3 regions of the Massilia sp. BKSP1R2A-1 genome follow, and region 1 is predicted to be linked to each of the others. Evidence: predicted binding sites of a transcription regulator. Region 1 holds the regulator's gene; each other region holds the start of a gene.
The links. The regulator LexA, encoded in region 1, represses DNA repair genes until DNA is damaged. The targets are predictions, from matches to a motif close to ACTGTATNNNNATACAGT.
Positions count from the first base shown of each region.

Region 2: the regulator LexA is predicted to act here: its motif matches at 4,633-4,650, upstream of ACQ7JA_RS16180 (ATP-dependent helicase).
Region 3: the regulator LexA is predicted to act here: its motif matches at 4,205-4,222, upstream of dinB (DNA polymerase IV).

Region 1 is NZ_JBOBRE010000008.1:240,497-248,088, forward strand. Features, by position in the region: gene purF (amidophosphoribosyltransferase) at 1-971, shown strand, start outside; gene ACQ7JA_RS14575 (cystathionine gamma-synthase family protein) at 968-2,206, shown strand; gene ACQ7JA_RS14580 (tetratricopeptide repeat protein) at 2,304-3,125, shown strand; gene ACQ7JA_RS14585 (tetratricopeptide repeat protein) at 3,223-3,957, shown strand; gene lexA (transcriptional repressor LexA) at 4,035-4,667, opposite strand; gene ACQ7JA_RS14595 (AAA family ATPase) at 4,859-5,953, shown strand; gene ACQ7JA_RS14600 (DUF4276 family protein) at 5,950-6,543, shown strand; gene rpsF (30S ribosomal protein S6) at 6,652-7,038, shown strand; gene priB (primosomal replication protein N) at 7,078-7,368, shown strand; gene rpsR (30S ribosomal protein S18) at 7,417-7,592, shown strand, end outside.
Region 2 is NZ_JBOBRE010000010.1:55,387-62,978, reverse strand. Features, by position in the region: gene ACQ7JA_RS16215 (phosphoribosyltransferase) at 1-345, opposite strand, end outside; gene ACQ7JA_RS16210 (IS481 family transposase) at 496-1,446, opposite strand; gene fghA (S-formylglutathione hydrolase) at 1,542-2,384, opposite strand; gene ACQ7JA_RS16200 (chromate transporter) at 2,443-3,027, opposite strand; gene ACQ7JA_RS16195 (chromate transporter) at 3,024-3,593, opposite strand; gene ACQ7JA_RS16190 (hypothetical protein) at 3,647-3,823, opposite strand; gene ACQ7JA_RS16185 (hypothetical protein) at 4,022-4,249, shown strand; gene ACQ7JA_RS16180 (ATP-dependent helicase) at 4,677-6,764, shown strand; gene ACQ7JA_RS16175 (SIR2 family NAD-dependent protein deacylase) at 7,039-7,592, opposite strand, start outside.
Region 3 is NZ_JBOBRE010000006.1:186,420-194,011, forward strand. Features, by position in the region: gene ACQ7JA_RS11575 (sensor histidine kinase) at 1-31, shown strand, start outside; gene ACQ7JA_RS11580 (LytR/AlgR family response regulator transcription factor) at 34-777, shown strand; gene ACQ7JA_RS11585 (DUF4189 domain-containing protein) at 894-1,823, shown strand; gene ACQ7JA_RS11590 (S8 family serine peptidase) at 2,137-3,939, shown strand; gene dinB (DNA polymerase IV) at 4,263-5,354, shown strand; gene ACQ7JA_RS11600 (recombination-associated protein RdgC) at 5,444-6,340, shown strand; gene ACQ7JA_RS11605 (DVUA0089 family protein) at 6,530-7,156, shown strand; gene ACQ7JA_RS11610 (catalase) at 7,191-7,592, opposite strand, start outside.

The DNA of each region.
Region 1 (7,592 bases):
TCGGCATCCGTCCGCTGTGCCTGGGCGTGAACGAGGGCGAACACGGCGTCGAGTACCTGGTGGCCAGCGAATCGGTGGCCCTGGAAGGCCTGGGCTTCCGCTTCGTGCGCGACATCGCGCCGGGCGAAGCCATCTTCATCGACAACGACAGCAAGCTGCACGAGCGCCAGTGCGCCGAGAACCCCTCGCTGAATCCCTGCGCCTTCGAGTTCGTCTACCTCGCCCGTCCCGATTCGGTCATCGACGGCGCCTCGGTTTACGCGACGCGCCTGCGCATGGGCGAATACCTGGCCGACAAGATCCGCAAGGAGATCCCGGAAGGCGAGATCGACGTGGTCATGCCGATCCCCGATTCCTCGCGTCCGGCCGCGATCCAGCTGGCCCTGAAGCTGGGCGTCGAGTACCGCGAAGGCTTCATCAAGAACCGCTACATCGGCCGCACCTTCATCATGCCGGGCCAGGGCATGCGCAAGAAGTCGGTGCGCCAGAAGCTCAATGCGATCGCCGCCGAGTTCAAGGACAAGAACGTGTTGCTGGTCGACGATTCCATCGTGCGCGGCACCACCAGTCGCGAGATCGTGCAGATGGCGCGCGACGCCGGCGCCCGCAAGGTCTTCTTCGCCTCGGCCGCGCCGCCGGTGCTCTACCCGAACGTGTACGGCATCGACATGCCGACCCGCGACGAGCTGATCGCCCACGGCCGCACCGTGGAAGAGGTGTGCAAGGAGATCACCGCCGACCGCCTGGTCTACCAGGACGTCGACGCTCTCAAGCGCGCCATCTCGGACGTCAACCCGGCGCTCAAGAACTTCGAGGCTTCCTGCTTCGACGGCGTCTACGTGACCGGCGACGTCACCCCGGAATACCTGGACCGCCAGGAGACCGCGCGCCACAATCCGAAGAAGAACCAGGTCGAGGACCCGGTGCGCACCCAGCTGAACCTGAATACCCCGGCGGTCGAAGCGCCATGAGCGACCGGGAGTACGGCTTCACCACCACCATCCTGCACAACGACCGCAGGAAGAGCATCGAGCAGGGCTCGCTGCACAAGCCGGTGCACACCTCGGTGGCCTTCGGCTATGGCGATGCGCGCCAGCTGGCCGCGGTCTTCCAGGGCAAGGAGCCCGGGTTCCGCTACGGCCGCCAGGGTAACCCGACGGTCGGCGCACTGGAGGACAAGATCACGAAGATGGAAGACGGTGTCGGCACCCTGTGCTTTGCCACCGGCATGGGCGCGATCGGCGCCCTGTTCCAGGCGCTGCTCAAGAGCGGCGACCACATCGTCTCGTCCTCCTTCCTGTTCGGGAACACCAACAGCCTGTGGCAGACGGTGGCGGGGCAGGGCGTGGCGGTGGACTTCGTCGACGCGACAGATGTGGCCCAGGTGGAAGCGGCGCTCAAGCCGGAGACGCGCATGGTCTTCGTGGAGACCATCGCCAACCCGCGCACCCAGGTCGCCGACCTGGCGCGCATCGGCCAGCTGTGCCGCGAGCGCGGCATTCTCTACGTGGTCGACAACACCATGACCACGCCTTATCTCTTCCGCCCGAAGAGCGTGGGCGCGGGCCTGGTGGTGAACTCGCTGACCAAATCGATCGGCGGCCACGGCAATGCGCTGGGCGGCGCCCTGACCGACACTGGCCTGTTCGACTGGAGCCTGTATCCGAACATCGCGCAGAACTTCCGCAAGCAGCCGGCCGCCAACCAGGGCCTGGCCCAGCTGCGCGCCAAGGCCCTGCGCGACTTCGGCGCGGCCCTGGGACCGGAAGCGGCCCACCACATCGCGGTCGGCGCCGAGACCCTGGCCCTGCGCATGGAGCGCACCAGCGCCAATGCGCTGGCGCTGGCGCAGATGCTGGAGTCGGATGAACGTGTCGCGGCGGTCCATTATCCGGGCCTGGCTTCGCATCCGCAGCACGGCATCACGCGCGAACTCTTCCGTGCGGGCGGCTCGCTCCTCAGTTTCGAGCTGAAGGAGAGCATCGATCCCTTCGACTACCTGAACCGCCTCAAGCTTGCCATCCCGGCCAGCAACCTCGGCGACACCCGTACCCTGGTGATTCCGGTGGCGCATACCATCTTCTTCGAGATGGGCGCCGAGCGCCGCGCCAGCATGGGCATCGCCGAGTCCCTGATCCGGGTCTCGGTGGGCATCGAAGACACCGAGGACCTGCTCGAGGACTTCCGCGCTGCCCTATCTGCATGAAATCGCGCTGGATCGCCCTCATTCCCCCTTTGGAGCTTGAGTGCGGCATGACTCCGTTCTAGGATGAACTCCTAATGACAATATTTGGAGGGTAATCATGCGGAGATTCCTGTTGTCCCTGCTGTTCGTCAGCTGCGGCGCCCTGGCCGCGGATGATCTGGCGGAGGCGAACCGGCTGCTGGCGGCCAAGGACTACGGCAAGGCGATGGCGATGTTTACCCGCCTCGCCGATGCCGGCAACCCGGACGCGCAGCTGCGCCTGGGCGAAATGCACTGGTTCGGCGAAGGCACCGGCGAAGACCTGGACGCCGCGCGGCGCTGGTTCGAGAAGTCGGCGGCGGCCGGCAACGCGGGCGCGAAGGAGTCGCTGGCTGTCCTCGACCGGCGCAAGATCCATGGCGCCGAGATTGCCTACTGGACCCAGCAATACGACGGCGCCGACCTGCGTGCAGGCAAGTTCGACTGCCCGATGCCGGCGATCCCGGAGGCCTCGAGGACCAACGAGGAAATCAAGGCCACCAAGGATGCCATCGACAGCTGGCGCGCCTGCCAGCAGGGCTTCATGGCCAACTTCAATGCGACGGTATCGGACGGCAAGCATATTCCTGCCGAGGTGCTGGGCATGATGACGCCATCGGAAGTCAAGCGCGCCCGCGACCATGTGCAGGCGGTCTATGCCAGCCTGAAGGCGAAGGCCATCGCCGACGTCAACACCGTCGCCAGCAAGCAGATGGAATGGCATAAAGCGACGGACGCCTTCGCCAAGGAAGAAAACCTGCGCATGGCCATGCGCGCCGACGAGGAAAAGCGCATGTACATCGAGCAGCAGCGCCGCCAGAATGACGATCGGCGCCTGCTGATGGATCGTAAGCCCAGCACGAAGCCGGCCCCACCGGTTGTGGCCCCTACCCGGCGCTAAGCTTTCCGGCAGCCCTGGCTGCCGGAATTGTTTCAACGGTTGAGCGAGCGGCGCACTTGCCGCTATCATGGGGCTCCATCCCTCACCGTGTGCGACCATGAAGACCAAGCTGTTCCTTGCCTCCCTGCTGCTGTGCGGCGCCGCCTTTGCCGGCGAACTGGAAGACGCCAACGCCCTGTTCGAGAAGCAGGACTACGCGGGCGCCATGAAGCTCTACACCAAGCTCGCCAATGCCGGCAATCCGGCCGCCCAGCAGGCCCTCGGCCAGATGTATTTCTACGGCGAGGCGGGGCAGGTCGACGAGGCGAAGGCGGTCGAGCTGTTCAAGAAGGCGGCTGCCAAGGGCAACAAGGTCGCGATCGCCTCGCTCGAGCTGATCGACCAGCGCGCCAAGCGCCGCGCCGACATCGACTACTGGATCAAGGGCTACGATGGCGCCGACCTGAAGACGGGCGAGTACCGCTGCGTGGCGCCGCGCATTCCGGCGATGTCGAAGATCAACGCCGATATCGACCGCATCGGTGCGGCCGTGAAGGCCTGGCAGGAGTGCTACAACAAGTACGTCACCCACCTGAACAATTCCATGCCCCTGGCCAAGCGCATTCCCGCCGACATCCAGAAGCTGATGAACAAGGAAGAGACGGAGAAGTCGAACGCCTACCTGGCCCAGCTGCAGGAAAACCTGAGCGAAGAGGCGAGGGTGAGCTCGAAGCTGCTGCTGGCCGATTTCGACGCCTGGCGCAAGGCGACGGAAAGCTATGTGGAGCAGCACAACAAGATGGTCAAGGACGCCAAGAAGGATTCCTACTGGGCGGACAAGAAGATCCAGTAAGACGAATGCGCCAATAAAAAACGGGGTAGTCGAGGCCAGCGGCCCCGACTACCCCGTTGTGCGTGTGAAGCGCGGACTCAGTGCCAGCTGCGCATCAGCCCCACGGCCAGGCCTTCGAGTGCGAATTCGTCTTCCGGCGATACCTGGATGACCTTGAAGTCAGGGTTTTCCGGCAACAGCTCGACCATGTTGCCGGTCTTGCGGTAGCGCTTGACGGTGACTTCCTCGCCCAGGCGGGCGACCACGATCTGGCCGTTCTTGGCGCTGTCGATCTTCTTGACCGCCAGGAAGTCGCCATCGCAGATGCCGGCATCGCGCATCGACCAGCCCTTGACCTTCAGCAGGAAGTCCGGACGGGCCGAGAACATGGCGGCGTCGACGGAATAGGTGGCTTCCACGTGTTCCTGGGCCAGGATGGGCGAGCCGGCGGCCACGCGGCCGACCAGCGGCAGCGACATCATGAGGGCGGCCGGCGGCATCGGGATCTGTTCGACCGAGGCGCCCACCAGGCGGATGCCGCGCGAGGTGCCCGGGGAAATCTCGATGGCGCCCTTGCGCGCCAGCGCCTGCAGATGTTCCTCGGCGGCATTGGCCGACTTGAAGCCCAGTTCGGCCGCGATTTCGGCGCGGGTCGGCGGGAAACCGGTGTTCTCGATCGCTTCCTTGATCAGGTTGAGGATCTGTTCTTGCCTTGCAGTGAGCTTGAGCATGGATGTACCACTGATATCATTCGAGACTGTATTTTTATACAGTGTTCGAGCAAACGCAAGCTATTTCGTTGTCTCAAGCGCGGTTTGTGTGTAAGTTACGCGCGGGGTGCGTTCTACGCACCGTTTGAACATGCCGCCTACAGTCGGCCGGCGAAGCATGCTCCGCAGAAAAATTTTCAAAAGGTAACTACATGGCAAAGCTCGGGTGCCTTCAGCACATTAAGCTTAGCGGTTTTCGCTCAATACGTTCGCTTGATCTAGAGCTGAAGAGATTGAATGTCCTCATTGGTCCGAATGGGGCTGGCAAATCGAATTTCATCAGCTTCTTCAAGTTCATGAATCGTTTGCTTGAAAAGGAGCTGCAGCTCTTCGTGCGAGCCGGACTAAACGGCGCGGATCGCACACTTTTTTTTGGACGCAAGACAACGGATGAGCTCCATATCGATCTCCATTTTTCGCCTAATGGTTACCGAGCCACAATGGTGGCGACCAATGACGATAGTTTGGTGTTCAAACGTGAGCAGGCATTGTTTCACGGTGGTGAAATAGGCTACGCAGGGGGTACGAAGGTGCGAGACCTCGCGCCGCCCGGTGCGGCAGAGTCAGGCCTCCCGCTGCCCGGTACCGGCACGCCTAGTCAGCACGTCGCGGGCTACCTGCGTGACTGGAAGGTTTACCATTTTCACGACACTAGCGACACAGCACGTGTCAAGGGTGCGTATAGCATTCATGCAACAGAGCGCCTGCTACCACAGGGGGAGAACTTAGCTGCTTTCCTGTATGACATACGTGAAACTGAAAATTACCGTCGCATAGTCCATACCATTCAACGCGTTGCCCCATACTTTCATGACTTTGTGTTCGTGCCTGAGCCAAACGACACTATTCGCCTGCGCTGGAAACACAAGGGAAGTGAAGATTACTTTGATGCGACGATGCTTTCAGATGGAACTCTGCGTTTCATTTGCATGGCAACCTTGCTCTTGCAGCCAAAATTGCCAACTATCATTCTTTTGGATGAGCCTGAGCTTGGCTTGCATCCATTCGCTATGCAGCTCTTGGCCGCGATGATGCGCTCAGCGAGTGAGATCACGCAGATCATTGCTTCGACGCAGTCAGTGACGTTAGCGAATCAATTTTCTTGGGAGGACATGGTCGTTGTCGATCAAGTGGAAAACGCATCGGCTTTTCGTCGCCTGAGCGAGGTCGAGGTCTCGGAGTGGATGAAAGAATACCGGATCGGTGATATCTGGGAGATGAATGTCCTGGGAGGGACGCCGGAATGACGCGCTTGGCAATTAGCGTCGAAGGTGCGACCGAGCGGGAGTTTGTCCAGCGCGTACTAAAGCCGTACCTGACCCCTTTCGGAAAGCAGGTTACCGCCATCGACCTTCGTGGTAATGTGAGTCTGGATAAAATGGCTGGGCAACTGCCTGCGCTGTTCGGATCATTCGATCGAGTCAGTACCCTTTACGACTTCTACGGCTTTAAAGGGCGCGGCACTTTGTCCGTAGACGAGCTTGAAGCAGAAATGGTGGCTCGAGTGGGGGAGGGAAGGGGCCAGCGCTTTTTGCCATATATCCAAAAATATGAGTTCGAAGCGCTACTGTTCGCGGTTCCCGCTCATGTGGTGGAATGGTTGAGTGGTGGAGATGCTGAGCTAGTGCTACTGAACGATGCAGTGCACCGTAGTGGCTCGCCCGAGAACGTGAACGGAGCAGTGGAGACAAGTCCATCTCATCGATTGAAAAACATCTTCAAAGCCTACGACAAAAAACTACATGGTCCTGAGATTCTCGAGCTGGCAGGACTTCAGGAAATTCGAGCGCATTGTCCCAGATTTGATATGTGGGTGACCCGGCTGGAGGCGCTCTAGTCCTGTTGCTGCGGTTCGCAATCCATGCTATGATCGTGGGCTTTCCCTTCCCACACTCGTCTTGACGCCGAGGTGGGCATTTGTTTAAACGTCCTTAAGGAGTGTTGCATGCGTCATTATGAAATCGTTTTTATCGTCCACCCGGACCAGAGCGAGCAAGTCCCGGCGATGATCGAGCGTTACAAGACCACGGTGACCAGCCGCGGCGGTAACATCCATCGCGTGGAAGACTGGGGCCGCCGTCAAATGGCTTACCAGATCCAGAAGCTGCCGAAAGCCCACTACATCTGCATGAACATCGAGTGCGACAACGAGACCCTGGTCGAGCTGGAAACCGCATTCAAGTTCAACGATGCCGTCCTGCGTCACCTGACCGTCAAGATGAAGAAGGCCGAAACCGCACCGTCGCCGATGATGAAGTCGGTCCAGCGCGAAGACGCAGCCAAGAGCCACCGCGCTGAAGCAGCAGCTGCTGCCCCGGCCGCCGCTGCTTAAGCTGTCACTGAGTTTTTTCTCGGGAACCTTTAAACGGAAGTGAACCAGTTCCAGCTCATCGCGACCATCGCGGAGCGTGACGTACTGCGTTACACCCCAGCCGGCGTCCCCATCGTGGGCGTGATCCTGCAGCATAGTTCGCAGCAGGAAGAAGCAGGGGTGGCAAGGCTGGTCGAGTTTGAAATGCCTGCGCTTGGCGCGGGCCAGATTTCAGGCCGGCTGGACAGCGCCGAACTCGGCGCCGCTTACCGCTTCGAGGGATTCCTCGCCAGAAAGAACCGCAACAGCAAAGCCTTGGTGTTTCACATCATTGATTTCAGTGCCGCATAGTCGCCCAGCGACACGGCCTATTTAGATTACAGATACAGGAGCCTCAAAATGGCATTCGGTAAAAAGTTCGACAAAAACAAAGCCAAAGAAAAACTCAAGCGCAAGCAGCAGAACCCGCTGTTCAAGCGCAAGAAGTTCTGCCGCTTCACCGCCGCCGGCGTTGAGCAGGTTGATTACAAAGACGTGGACACCCTGAAGGACTTCGTCCAGGAAAACGGCAAGAT
Region 2 (7,592 bases), on a different contig from region 1:
TTCCTCGACCTGTTCCTGCGTCACGCCCATCAGCCCGGGCACGCCCGGCTGCAGCACGCGCACGCCGCCGCTGCCGATCGCCCCCATGGCGTACTCTTCCTGGTTCGGCAGGCCCAGCTTGCGCACCAGCAGGACGTCGAGCTCGGCCCCGAGCGCCTGCGCGACTTCGAAGGCGACCGGCACGCCGCCGCGCGGCAGTCCGAGCACCAGCAGGTCTTCCTGCCCGCCGGGCCCGAGCCGGCGGCGCAGCTCGCGCGCCAGCTCGCGGCCGGCGTGGATGCGGTCCTTGTAGCCCTGGGTGTCCGGCATGGTGCGACGCGGTTGACGCAGGCGGTGATCAAGCATGGCGGGGCGGCGCGGACCGGGTCCGGCGCGTGCCGAAAGCCATGTATCCAGCATACACAGGGATCTGCGCCGACGGCGTACGTTTGCCGTATGGCATTGGTGCTGCAGGCGAGTGGGGAGAGGACCGGTGGGGCCACCGGTCCCGATGGACTAGCTGTGAAGTTGCAAGAGGTTGTTTCGATCGGTTGAGAGCCTGGACATCGGTGCCTTGCCGCCGATACCCTGGTGTGGACGATGCCAGTTGTAGTGATGAATCCATTCACGCAGCGTGTCTGCACGCTCGTCGGAGCTCTTGTAGATAAAGCCGTAGGCCCATTCACGTAGCGCAGATTGGATGAAGCGTTCAGCTTTACCGTTGGTCTGGGGCCGGTAGGGTTTGGTAAAGCGATGCTTCAGTTCCAGCCCTGCGCAAACGCGGCTGAAACTCTTTGCACGGAAGGCCGAGCCGTTATCGGTTAGCAGCCGCTTGGGTTTCGCGCCCAGCGAGCAGTAATACGCGTGAGCGTTTGCCAGGAAGCGGCAGGCGCTTTCCTGCGACTCATCGGGGTGCAGCTCGGTGTACGCGATTCGCGCGTGGTCATCGACGGCGACAAACAAGACTTCCCAGCCAGCACCGCGGCTGCGGTCACGACGGTCACCAGTAGCCCGGTGGCCGGTCTTCTCGATCCGGCCCAGTTTCTTCGTGTCGATGTGTATGAGGTCGCCCGGATTCTCGTGTTCGTAGCGCTTGACTGGTTCGGCCGGTTCCAGATCCGATAGCCGGGCCAAGCCCGCACGGCCGAGTACCCGGCTCACTGTGGCTTTTGACAGGGACAAATACTCGGCAATGCGTGCCCGCGTCATCCTCTTCTTGCGCAGCTCCACGATGGTCAACGCTTTTGACTCATCGATAGCACGCGGGCTGCAATCCGGTCGTGACGAGCGGTCATACAAGCCCGACTTGCCCTCGGCCAGAAATCGACCCACCCATTTGCGTACAGTGACCGCACTGACGTCGTACAGCTGAGCGGCTTGGCTGTCTGGCAAACGAGATTTAAGGACGTCTTCGACCATTTCGACTCGACGGATGAAGGTCAATCGGGCATTCTTATGGATGTTCATTCGGTTGGTTTCCTTGAGAACTGGGGGTTTGGCGATTTCCAGTTTCCCAAATCCAATCCGAATGAACAACCTATTGAAACATCACAACTAGCGCCTCAACCCAGCACGCGGCGGTGGAAGCGCAGGTGGTCTTCCAAGAAGGTCGAGATGAAGTAGTAGCCGTGATCGTAATCCGGCTGGCGGCGCAGGGTCAGCGGCTGGCCCACGCCCAGGCAGGCGGCCTCGAAGGCTTCCGGATACAGCTGCTCGGCCAGGAATTTGTCGGCCTGTCCCTGGTCGATCAGGATCCCGCCGGGGAAGGGCGCGCGCGTCATGCCCGCCATCAGCTCGGTGGCGTCGTACTGGCGCCAGAGCGCTTCGTCCGGTCCGAGGTAGCCGCCGAAGGCCTTCTTGCCCCATGGGCAGCGCATCGGCGCGGCGATCGGCGCAAAGGCGGAGACCGAGCGGAACAGGTCGGGATTGCGCAGCGCCAGCATCAGGGCGCCGTGGCCGCCCATCGAGTGCCCGAAGATGCCCACGCGCGCCGGGTCGGCCGGCAGCGTGTCGAGCACCAGCTGGCGCAGCTCGAGGATGTGGCTGTACATGCGGTAGTGGCGCGACCAGGGCTCCCGGAGCGCATCGACGTAGAAGCCGGCGCCGGCGCCGAAGTCCCAGTCGTCCGTTTCGCCCGGCACGCCGGCGCCGCGCGGGCTGGTGTCGGGCGCGACCAGGATGATGCCTTCCTCGGCGGCCACGCGCTGGGCGCCGGCCTTGGTCATGAAGGTCTCCTCGGTGCAGGTCAGGCCCGCCAGGTAGAACAGCACCGGCAGGGGCTTGTCGCCGGCCCCGGGCGGCAGGTAGACGGAATAGCGCATCGGCAGGCCGATCGCCTGGGAGTCGAAGGAATAAAAGCGCTGCACGCCGCCGAAGCAGGCGTGTTCGTTGAGCAGGTCTGGCATGACTGTTTTTCTTGGTTGGGATGCCGCCAGTATGCCCTGCTGCGCGCACGCGTGCCAGTCATACGAAGCCGAGCGCGCCCAGTACGGCGCCCAGGGCCAGCAGCCACAGGATGTGCAGGCGGGTGCGCCAGATGACGAGGCAGCTCGCGCCGGCCAGCAGCCAGAGCGCCCAGTCGCGGTTGCCGCCCCGGCTGCTCGCCGTGGCCAGCAGCCAGCTGGTCGCCAGCAGCATGCCGATCACCATCGGCGCCATGCCCAGCTTGAAGGCGCGCACCGCGCGCAGCTCGCGGTTGCGGTGGCCCCATCGGGCGACCTGGTAGGTCAGGACGGAGGAGGGTAGCAGGATGCCGGTCATGGTGGTGCCCACCCCGAGAAAGGCGGCCGCCAGGCTGCCCGTGTTCATGCCCACGTGCCAGCCCATCAGGGCCACGAACAGCACGTTGGGGCCGGGCGCGGCCTGGGCCAGCGCGACCGATTCGCTGAACTGCGATTCGCTGAGCCAGCCCTTGTCTTCGACCAGGTAGCGGTGCATGTCGCCCGTGGCCGAGATCGCGCCGCCCAGCGAGAGCAGGGACAGCATCAGGTAGTGGATGAAGAGGTCGAGCCAGTCGTGCCAGCCGAACACCAGCTGCGGCGCGTTCATGGCCGCAAGCGGCGCCAGGCCAGCACGCAGCCGAGCAGGCCGAGCGGCGGCAGCACCCACAGCAGCGGGACCCGCACCCACGCCAGCAGCACGAAGCCGGCGGCCGCGATCGCGATGCACATGGGAAGCGGAATGGGATTCCTGGCCAGCGCGCTCGACAGCCTGAGGCCGGCCGCCGCGATCAGGCCGGCGGATACCGCCGCCATGCCGCGCAGGGCGCCGCCGACGGCCGGATCGTCCTTGAACTGCGCGTGCACGACCGCCAGCAGCAGCACCAGCACCAGGGGCATGGCCAGCAGGCCGCCCATTGCCGCCAGGGCGCCGCGCAGGCCGAACCAGCGCGCGCCGAGCGTCAGGGCCAGGTTGACCACGTTGGGGCCGGGCATGATCTGCGCCACCGCCCAGTCCTCGACGAACTCCTCCTGCGTCAGCCAGCGCTTGCGCTCGACCAGCTCGTGCTGGACGACCGGCAGCACGCCGCCGAAGCCCTGCAGGGCCAGGACGGTGAAGGAGACGAAGAGATCGGTGAGCGAGGCGGGCCGGGGGCGGGAAGGTGGCGAGTCCATCGCCGCATTATCGCCGTGGGCGGCGCGCCCTGTCCACGCGGACCCGGCCGGCCTCAGCCGCCGCCGATCCCGCGCATGACGTGGCCGCTGCCGCCGCAGTTCGGGCAGGGCTTGCCGTCGGCCTGCTTGCCGCTGCCGGCGCAGATTTCGCAGACGTCTTCGCCGGCGCCGGGCGTGCCGGGTTCGGCTTCGTCGCCGGGATTCATGTCGGGGTCGGGATGGGTGTTCATGGTGTCCTCGTTCGTCGATGGGTGGCGCGGCCATTGTAGGCGGCGCGAGGAGGCTGTGTCGCAGCGCTGCCCGGCTTGTACAGTCCAAGCACATATTCGGAATCGTCCCTTTGACCTGAATCGGGTATTGACATTGATCTGGCTTCGACCATACTGCTCGCAGCCCCACCAATCCATGACAGAAAGGGCAGGCGCACGATGAATCCTCCGCGTACCCTCCACGCCATCTCCGACGACGCCAGGGAGGCCAGGTGCGACCTGCGCCAGCGCGACATCGTCGACGACGCGATTCTCCTGATGCGCGCCGCCGGCACGCTGTCCGCCCTCGAATTCCTGAAGTCGCATGCGGTCGACACGCGGATCATCACCCGTGTCCTGCTCGACCCGTCGAAGCGCCGCAGCGGCGCCGCCCTGCGCCCGGCCTGAAACGGCTTTGTGCACTGGCCGGCGCGGTTCGAAGGCGGGTCAGGCAGAGCCGGCTTATGCACATAAATTTTTTAAGGTTAATTTTGTGTGCAGGCCTGATGCGCAGGCGGGACATGCATGTAAACCCTTGATTTTTGGGGCTATCGGCGCTGCCTTCCCAATAGGCAAATTGTTGAAAGCCGCATCAATGGCCGCGTCCGGCGTGTCAAGCCCCCGCTTTTCCACATAGTTATTCACAGAGTTTGTGGATATCCGGAAAATATTTTATAGATCCGTGACTTAGCGATTTTTTTGCTTGTAATGCATGACCAGAGAGCGGGTATGTTCGGGCGACAGGCCAAGACAATGCTTGTGCCCGTCCAGATTTCTGCTTGCGCAACACAACTGGACAAATGTACAGTATGGCATTTTCACCCCAGCCGCCCCCATGTCCGCCGTTATCGACCAGCCTGCCGTGCCAAGCGATCCGTTCGCGAGCCTCAATGCCGAACAGCGGGCCGCGGTCGAGCACGACATCGGCGCTGAGCTGGTGCGTCCCCTGCTGGTCGTGGCCGGGGCCGGCTCGGGCAAGACGAATACCCTGGCGCACCGGGTGGCGCGCCTGATCCAGTCGGGAGCCGATCCCCAGCGTATCCTGCTGCTGACCTTCTCGCGCCGCGCCGCGGGCGAGATGGGCCAGCGCGCCAGCGGTGTGCTGCAGCGCCTGCTGGGCCGGAATGGCGCCGGTTCTCCGATCACGCTGCCCTGGGCCGGCACCTTCCACGCGATCGGCGCGCGCCTGCTGCGCGAATACGCCGGCCGCATCGGCCTCGACGAATCCTTCACCATCCATGACCGCGGCGATTCGGAAGACCTGATGGGCATGGTGCGCCACGAGATCGGCCTGTCGAATACAGAGAAACGCTTTCCGCTCAAGGGCACCTGCCTGTCGATCTATTCGCGGGTGGTGAACAGCCGCGCGCCGTTGGACCAGGTGCTGCAGTCGACCTTCCCCTGGTGCAGCGAGTGGGAAGGCCAGCTCAAGACCCTGTTCGGCGCCTACGTCGACGCCAAGCAGGAGCAGAACGTGCTCGACTACGACGACCTGCTGCTGTTCTGGGCCGAGATGGCCGGCGACCCGGTGCTGGGTCCCGAGCTCGGCGCCCTGTTCGACCACGTGCTGGTCGACGAATACCAGGACACCAACCGCCTGCAGGCCTCCATCCTCACCGGCATGAAGCCGGGCGGCGAGGGCGTGATGGTGGTGGGCGACGACGCCCAGTCGATCTACGCCTTCCGCGGCGCGACGGTCCGCAACATCCTCGACTTTCCCAAGGAATTCACGCGCCCGGCAGAGGTCATCACGCTGGAGCGCAACTACCGCTCGACCCAGCCCATCCTGGACGCCTCGAACGCGGTGATCGCCGGCGCGCTGGAGCGCCACGCGAAGACGCTGTGGACCGACAAGGCCTCCGGCGCCAAGCCGCAGCTGGTCCTGATTCCCGACGAGGCCGAGCAGGCGCGCTGGGTCTGCAATCGCATCCTCGAGCACCGCGAGGCCGGGATTGCGCTCACCCAGCAGGCGGTGCTGTTCCGTGCGGCCAGCCACAGCGCGGCGCTGGAGCTTGAACTGATGCGCCGGAACATCCCCTTCGTGAAATTCGGCGGCCTGAAATTCCTCGAAGCCTCCCATATCAAGGACGTGCTGGCGATGCTGCGCTTCGTGCAGAATCCGGCCGGGCGCATGGCGGGTTTCCGGACCGTGCAGCTGATCCCCGGCATCGGCCAGGCTACCGCGACCCGCCTGCTGGACGCGATCGCGGCATCGCCCGACCCGGTGGCGGCGCTGGAGGGCTTCGCGCCGCCGGCGCGCAGCAAGGCCGACTGGGAGGCTTTCTGCGCCCTGTACCGGCGCCTGCGCACGCCGGGCCTGCGCTGGCCGGCCGACATCGAACTGGTCAAGCAGTGGTACCTGCCGCACCTGGAGCGCCTGCACGACGATGCACAGGTGCGCGCGGCCGACGTCGAGCAGCTGGCCGCCCTGGCGGGCGGCCACGGTTCGCGCGAAGCCTTCCTGGCCGAGATCACGCTCGATCCGCCCGAGGCCACCAGCGACCGCGCCGGGCCGCCCCTGCTCGACGAAGACTACGTGATCCTCTCGACCATCCATTCGAGCAAGGGGCAGGAGTGGAAATCCGTGCACGTGCTGAACGTGGTGGACGGCTGCATCCCGTCGGACATGGCGACGGGGAACCAGGACGACATCGAGGAAGAGCGGCGCCTGCTCTACGTGGCGATGACGCGCGCCCGCGAACACCTGCACCTGGTGCTCCCGAACCGCTTCTTCATCAAGCAGCAGGCGTCCACGGGCGACCGCCACGTGTATGCGGCGCGCACGCGCTTCATCACCCCGGCCATGCTGAAGCATTTCGAGGAGAGCACCTGGCTCGACGCCGGGTCCCGGCACCTGCGCGCACCGGTGCCGGAGAGCGTGCGGATGCTGGTGAGAGACCGGGCAAGAAATGCGTGGAAATGAGCGCGCGAGATGAGCGCAGATGAAGGCATGTTGACGACTTATCCCCCGCCGGCGGGTTTTGTAGGAATCTGCCTAAGGTATTAAGGCTGCACGAAAGCTGTGCGTACGTAAGTCATTGATTTTACGAGGCTTTGATTTTGACTTCAAAACGGGCATTTTGTTGAAACCCGCGCCATTACTGGACTTTCGGCTTGTCAAGTAGTGCTTTTCCACATCTTTATCCACAGATCTTGTGGATATTGGCGAATGTTCAAAAGAATCAGGCACTTAGCTGTCAGATTTGATCTTTATCAATTCCTAAGGCCTCGGCCAGCAGCGTCAGCGCCGGCAGTGCGCCCATCTCCAGTGCGACCCCGTTGCGTACCGCCGCTTCGCGCGGATTGATGCGTACGACAGGGACGCCTTGCGACTCGGCCATTCGCCGCACCGAGGGAATGTCCACACCGGCGCCGATCTCGATGACAGCCAGGCGGCGCGCGGCGGCGCGCCACTCGGCGAAACGCTCGTATTGCGCCTCGGTACGGCCGGCCAGCCAGGCGCCGTCATTGAACATCAGGATGTTCGGCCGCGCGAGCATGCCGCAGTTCGGGCATTGCGGCAGTGGCGAAACCAGCCTGCACGCGTCCATGTCGACTTCCGGCGCGATGGCAGTGGCCGGCCAGATGGCATGGCAGCAGGGACGGGTGCACTGCAGGTAGTGGATCGAGCCGTGGCATTCGACAATCCCGGAGAATCCTGCGCGTTGAAACTGGCCGTCGACATTGCTTGTGAAGACGTGGGCCCCATGAGGGGCGCGTGCCGCGATGGCCCGCAGGATGGCGAAGCCGG
Region 3 (7,592 bases), on a different contig from region 1:
CGTGATCCCCCTCCAGGAAAGGAAAGACTGAACATGCCCACCGCATTGCTGGCCGAAGACGAACCGCTGCTGCTGGCCGAACTGAAGGAGGCGCTGGCCGACCTGTGGCCGGAACTCGTCGTCGTGGCCGAAACGGGCGACGGTGCGGCGACCCTGGCCGCGCTGCGCCAGCATGCGCCGGACGTCGCCTTCCTCGACATCAATATGCCCAAGGCGACCGGCCTGGACGTCGCCCGCATGCGTCCGCCCGGCACCGCCATCGTCTTCCTGACGGCCTACGGTCAGCATGCGCTGGACGCCTTCGACGTCGGCGCGGTCGACTACCTGGTCAAGCCGCTCAACCGGGGGCGTCTGCTGGAGACGATCGAACGGCTGCGCAGCCGGCTCGAGCAGCCCGCGGCGCCGGCCGCGCAGCAGGCGCCGGCCGCAGCGTCCGTGCAGGCGCCGCGCTACCTGTCCTGGATCCAGGCCTCGGTCGGCAGCATGGTGCGCGTGATCACCGTCGACGAGGTGATCTTCTTCCAGTCCGACGCCAAGTACACCAGGGTAGCCACCAGCCAGGTCGAAGCCCTGATCCGGGTGCCCGTGAAGGACCTGGCGGCCCAGCTCGACCCGGAAGAGTTCATCCAGGTCAGTAGGGGCGCCATCGTCAACCGCCGCCGCATCGAAGCGATCTACCGCCGCGAGGGGCAGGTCGAGATCCGCCTGAAAGGCCGGCCCGAGGTGCTGCAGGTCAGCGCCGGCTTCCAATCCCAGCCGGCCCTGCGCCAGATGTGAACGTATTCCCCGGAATGGCCTGTCCATTCCGGAATTTGCCGCATCCGTCGCAGATGGTCTGGCGAAAAAGATGCTCTCGGGAAATGATGGTGACTCCCGCAATCACGAGAGTCATCATGAATTTCCATCGCATCCTTGCTTCTTCCTTCCTGGCCTTGGCCCTTGGTGCCGGCTCCGCCTCTGCCGCCGTTGCGGTGGCCAGTTCGTCGAACGGTCATACCTTCACCGTCACGGAAGGAAAGGACCTCGAGGAGACGAAGCTCGAAGCCCTGGCCGGATGCCGCGAACGCGGGCCGGATTGCAAGCTGCTGGCATGGAGCAGCGATCCCGCGGCGATCGCCATCGCCAAGAGCCCGACGACGACGACGGCCGTCATGCGCGACACGCCGGAAAAGGCGCGTGACGAAGCCATGAAGGCGTGCCGCAAGCAGGCCAAGGGCTGCAAGTTCAACGCACTGTATTGGGAGCCCGGCGGCGAATGGCTCGCCTGGGCCTACGCCAGGAGCGCCGAGGGGCAGTTGCTGGCGCAGTTCTATGCCTATCGCTACAGCAGCGAGGCGAAGGCACGTCAGGCCGCCCTGGACGGATGCGCGGCGGACCTGAAGGATGCCGCGGCCAAGTGCGAGGTCTTGACGAAGTGGGGCGCGTGGACGCGCGTCACCGCGGCGTCGCCGAGCTACTCCTTCCACCAGCTCGAGACCGACCGGGTGCAGGCCGAAAAGGTGGCGCTGGCGCAATGCCGCGAACAGTCGGCGCCGGGAGAGGCATGCAAGATCGTCGAAACGTTCGAGAACCGGGGACCACGGTCGAAGCCGGCGTCCTTCGACAAGGTCTTCGCTCAGACAGCTTTGGCGAAAGAGCGCGCGGCCCAGTCCCGTCCGTCGGCGCCGCCACGCGGCCGGACCTTGGCCTGCACCAACCGCTGCGTCAACGGCAGCTGCGTGCGCACCTTCGCGAACGGCCATACCGAACGCTGGGAAGCTCCCCGGGTACTCGACCCGTTCACCAACAACTGGAAATGGGATACCTCCAGCTGCGGCGGCTGAGTAGCCCTATACCTTATTGCTGAGCAAGCTGCTTTGATAAACGTCAATATAATTGTGGCGTACGATATTTGCCAAATTTAACGTTTCGCCGAAGAAAATAGGTTTCTTCAACATTGGGGCCGTCTAGTGTTGTTAATACGCCGAAATTGTATCGAATTGTCGCGCGCAAGCTCTTCCTTTCGGAGTACGCTCATTTCGCCGCATTCAGACGGCACGGGTTTGACCCGCGGTTTGTCCCAGGGTTGATACCGTTTACAACGACACAGGCGAGGGTCATTTCGCTTGACGGAAAACATCACAATGAGGAAGAAACATGAAGCAAACGCGTTCGATTCATCCTGCCATGTTGAAGATGTGTGCTGCGGTCTCGCTGGCGCTTGCCGCCACGGCGGCCGGAGCGGCGGAGCAGAAGTTCATCCTGGAGACTGATCGCATTATCGTGAAGTACAAGGATGCCGTCCCGGCATCGAAGGCCGTCGGCCAGGCCCAGGCGCGTGTCGCCACCGCCCTGAGCGCCGACCGCAAGGCCCGCCTCGAGCGCGCCGGCCAGGAGTTCGGCATGCTGGTCAGCGAGAGCCACGCGATCTCGACCGGCGCCCGTGTTTTCAAGCTCAATGGCCGCAAGCACCTGAACGAGGTGAAGAAGCTGGCCGCCGAGATGATGGCGCGCGATCCGAACATCGAGTACGCCGAGCCTGACCGCATCATGACCCACATGGCGACGGCGAATGACCCGTATTACGCCCAGCAGTGGCACTACACCGACTCGGTCGGCGGCCTGCGCCTGCCGACCGCCTGGGACCTGTCCACCGGCACCGGCGTGGTCGTGGCCGTGATCGACACCGGCTACCGTCCGCACGCCGACCTGAGCGGCCAGATCCTGCAGGGCTATGACTTCATCAGCAGCGCCACCATCGGCAACGACGGCAACGGCCGCGACACCGATGCGAGCGACCCGGGCGACCGCGTGGTCGCGGGCGAATGCTACGCCGGCTCGCCGGCCTCGAACTCGAGCTGGCACGGCACCCACGTGGCCGGCACCGTGGCCGCACGCACCAACAACAGCCTGGGCGTGGCCGGCGTGGCGTACAACGCCAAGATCGTGCCGGTGCGCGTGCTCGGCAAGTGCGGCGGCTACACCTCGGATATCGCCGACGCGATCACCTGGTCTTCGGGCGGCACCGTGAGCGGCGTGCCGGCCAATGCCAACAAGGCCAAGGTGCTGAACCTGTCGCTGGGCGGCGGCGGCGCCTGCGATGCAACGACCCAGAACGCCATCAACGGCGCCCGCTCGCGCGGCGCGGTGGTGGTGGTGGCGGCCGGCAACGACAACATGAACGTCAGCAACGCCAGCCCGGCGAACTGCTCGGGCGTGGTCGCGGTCGCGGCGACCGGCAAGACCGGCGGCCGTGCGTCGTACTCGAACTACGGCACCCTGGTCGACGTCGCAGCCCCGGGCGGCGACGGCAGCTACAGCGTGATCTCGACCCTGAACGCGGGCACCAACGCGCCGGGCGCCGACAACTACGCCGGCTACCAGGGCACCTCGATGGCCACCCCGCACGTGGCCGGCGTCGCCGCCCTGATGTTCGCGGCCAAGTCGACCCTGACCCCGGACCAGGTGGAAAGCATGCTGAAGTCGACCGCGCGCGCCTTCCCGGCGACCTGCTCGGGCTGCGGCACCGGCATCGTGGACGCCACCGCCGCCGTGAACGCGGCAATCGGCGGCGGCACCACGCCGACCGGCCCGACGATCAATGAGACGGAGTCGAACAACACGACCGGCACCGCCAACCTGATCTCGACCACCGGCACCACCGTCAACGGCAATCTGGGCAGCACCACCGACACGGACTACTTCCGCGTAGACCTGCCGGCCGGCAAAACCCTGAGCGCCACCATGACCCCGGGCAGCAGCACCGCCGACTACGACCTGTACGTGTACAACAGCTCCGGCACCCAGCTGGGCGCCAGCGAAAACCCGGCCGGCGCGGTGGACAGCGTCACCAGCGCCAACACCGGCACCGCAGCGTCGACCCGCTACGTGCGCGTGGTGTACTACAGCGGCGGCACCGGCTCGACCAGCGGCAAGTACAGCCTGAAGCTGAGCTGGTAACAGTCGAGGACGAAGCGGCGCTGCTCCCCTTGCGCCGCCTTCATCCGGGAACGCGCGGCATGCCGCGCGTTCTTTTTTTTTGGGGTGTTGAATTCCGCTTTTTCGTAGCGTGGACGGGGTAATTTCGGGCAGGTGCCCGGAATTACGAACGCGCGTTCAAACAGTCGGTGAATAATCTGTGCGCGTCAGTGCATCGGATAGTCGAACGCCCGGACGGCGAAGCCGTCCACCCTACGGTATTGCAGAAACTCCACTTTGCACCGATACTGTATGCAATTACAGTAGTCGCCCCCGCCGCCCGTGTGAACGCTCCGCTCCGTAAAATCATCCACTGCGATTGCGACTGTTTCTATGCATCGGTCGAGATGCGCGACGATCCTTCGCTGCGCGGGCGTCCGCTCGCCGTCGGCGGCCGTCCCGACCAGCGCGGCGTGATCGCCACCTGCAACTACGAGGCGCGCCGCTTCGGCATCCATTCGGCCATGGCCACGGCCCAGGCCATGAAGCTGTGCCCGGGCCTGCTGGTGATCCCGCCGGCAATGGAAAAATACCGGATCGCCTCGCGCCAGATCATGGACATCTACCGCGACTATACGGAACTGGTGGAGCCGCTCTCGCTCGACGAAGCCTACCTCGACGTCACCGATTCGCCGCACTGCAAGGGCAGCGCCACCCTGATCGCGCAGGAGATCCGGCGCCGCATTTTCGAGACCGTCGGCATCACCGCCTCGGCCGGCGTGGCGCCGAACAAGTTCGTGGCCAAGATTGCCAGCGACTGGAACAAGCCGGACGGCCTGTTCCTGGTCCGCCCGGAAGAGGTCGACGCCTTCGTGGCCGCGTTGCCGGTCAAGAAGCTGTATGGCGTGGGCAAGGTGACGGCCGAGAAGATGAACCGGCTCGGCCTGCAGACCTGCGGCGACATGCGCAGCTGGCCCATCGAGCGGCTGACCGAGCACTTCGGCAGCTTCGGCTACCGTTTGTATAGCCTCTGCCGCGGCGTCGATACGCGCGAAGTGAACACCTCGCGCGAGCGCAAGTCGATCAGCACCGAGGAAACGTATACACCGGACGTACCCGACCTGGACAGCTGCCTGAAGCTCCTGCCTGACCTCTACGAGCACTTGCTCGGCCGTATCAAGCGCAACGGTGCCGAAAAGTTCATCAACAAGCTTTTCGTGAAAATCAAGTTCTCGGACTTCCAGCAGACGACGGTGGAGTGTGTTGGCTATGCGCCACATATTCCGACCTATGCGCGTCTCATGGAGACCGGCTGGGCCCGCGCCAGCCGCCCCGTGCGCCTGTTGGGCGTCGGGGTGCGGCTGGGCGATACCGAGACGGTCGAGCAGCTGCGCCTGTTCGATGACACCATGCCGGAAGCCATCGTCGAGGCCGTTGGCGACCCGACAACAGATTAACTTTTTTCCCACCGCTGCCGGCTTGGATTGCCGCTGAGCAGCTAGAATGTCGTTCCCCAGAATTTTGCAAACAATCGGATAACACGCGTATGTGGTTCAAGAATCTCCAGATTTATCGCCTGCCCGCTCCCTGGGCATTCAACCCGGAACAGATGGAAGAAGCGCTGCAGTCGCAGGCTTTCACGCCCGCCAGCAGCAACGAACTGCTGCGCCAGGGCTGGGATTCGCCACGCGGTAACGGCAAGCTGGTCCACGTCGTCAACAAGCAGATGCTGATGATGCTGGGCAGCGAGAAGAAGCTGCTGCCGAGCTCGGTCATCAACCAGGTCGCCAAGGCCAAGGCCGCCGAGCTGGAAGAACAGCAGGGCTTCCCGCCGGGCAAGAAGGCAATGAAGGACCTGAAGGAACGCGTGGCCGACGAACTGCTGCCGCGCGCCTTCTCGATCCGCAGCAACGTCTGGGTCTGGATCGACCCGGTCAACGGCTGGCTGGTGGTCGACGCCGCCAGCCCGGCAAAAGCGGACGACGTCATCAAGATGCTGCTGAAAGCCGTGGACCGCATGCCGCTCGAATCGCTGCGCGTGCAGAAATCCCCGGTGGCCGTCATGACCGGCTGGCTGGAAGCCGACGAAGCGCCGTATGGCTTCACCATCGACCAGGACACCGAACTGCGCGCCACCGGCGAAAGCCGCGCGGCCGTGCGCTACGTGAAGCACACCCTGGAGCCGGACGACATCCGCCGCCACATCGCCGCCGGCAAGCAGTGCACCCGCCTGGCCATGACCTGGAACGACCGCATCAGCTTCGTGCTGACCGAGTCGCTGGCGATCAAGAGCATCAAGCCGCTGGACGTGATCAAGGAAGGCGAAGCCGTCACCTACAGCGACGACGAGCGTTTCGACAACGACATCACCCTGATGACGGGCGAGCTGGCCAAGCTGCTGGCCGACGTCGTCGAGGCCCTGGGCGGCGAAGCCAAGGCCTGATTCACCGCTTCATCCGGGCTGCATATGCAGTCCGGGTAAGCTCTCTCAAATGGTACTGTCGAGCAGTTTTACATTTCGATTGTGCCATGAAACATTTTCCCTTATTTAACATTGACTTAGCGGGCAGGCATACTCTTTGCTAAAAGTCGGCGGCGTACTTTTGACCAACTCTCCAAAGGAGCCGCTGTAATGAAACTCAAGAAACTCGTCACACTCGCCCTGTTCGGATTCGCCTCGATCGCCCACGCCGACAACATCTCCTTCACCGGCAACTTCACCTACGATAACGATGTGCAGCGTTTTAACTTCACGCTGGCCGAAACATCGACCGTGACCCTGCGCAGCTGGTCCTATGCGGGCGGCGTGAACGCGGCCGGGCAGGCCATCGGGCGCGGTGGCTTCGATCCGATCCTGGCCCTGTTCTCGGCAGACGGCGTGCGCATCGACGAACAGGACGATGCCGGTTGCTCCCTGGTCGATGGCGATGCCGTGACCGGCGCCTGCTTCGACGTGAACTTCACCCGTGAGCTGGCTGCCGGCAACTACATTGTGACGATCCAGCAGTTCGATAATTTTTCGAATGGCGACCTGGCCGATGGCTTCGAATTCGACGGTTTCGGAAATCGCGATTTCCGCGATGGCTTCGTCGACGCCGAAGGCGACAAGCGCGATGGCCACTGGGCCTTCGATATCCTGAACGTCAACAGCGCCGAGATCCCGGACGAGGTTCCGGAGCCTGCAAGCATGGCGATCCTGGCTGCCGGCGTGGCAGGCATGGGCCTGGCGCGCCGTCGCAAGGCGAAGCCGCAGGCATAAAGTGAAAGCGCCGTCGCCGGCGCTTTCATCTCCTTTACTTCGTGGCGACTTCTTCGCTGGTGGCCGGTTCCCGGCTTCCCCCGTCGCCACGCTCGAGCTTGCCGCTCGAATAGGTCGGCCCCTGCCGCTTCTCGTGCGGGGCCGGCTTGCCCGGCAGCGGCGGCAGCGCCCTGGCCTTCTCCAGGTCGATGCCCGCCACTTCCGCCACGCGGCGGCCGTAGTCCTCGTCGCAGTGCCACAGGTGCCACACCATGCGCAGCTGTATCGGCTCCGGACATTTCCTCAGGTCGCCGCCGACATTGTTGACGAGGTCGTCGCGCTCCCAGTCCTCGAAGGTACGGTAGCGCGCGCCGGCCTGGGCGTAGTCGTCCGCCGTGCGGGTGGTCTGGTAGCGGCCCAGGTGGCCTTCGACCCACTGGTGGTATTCCTTCCCGGG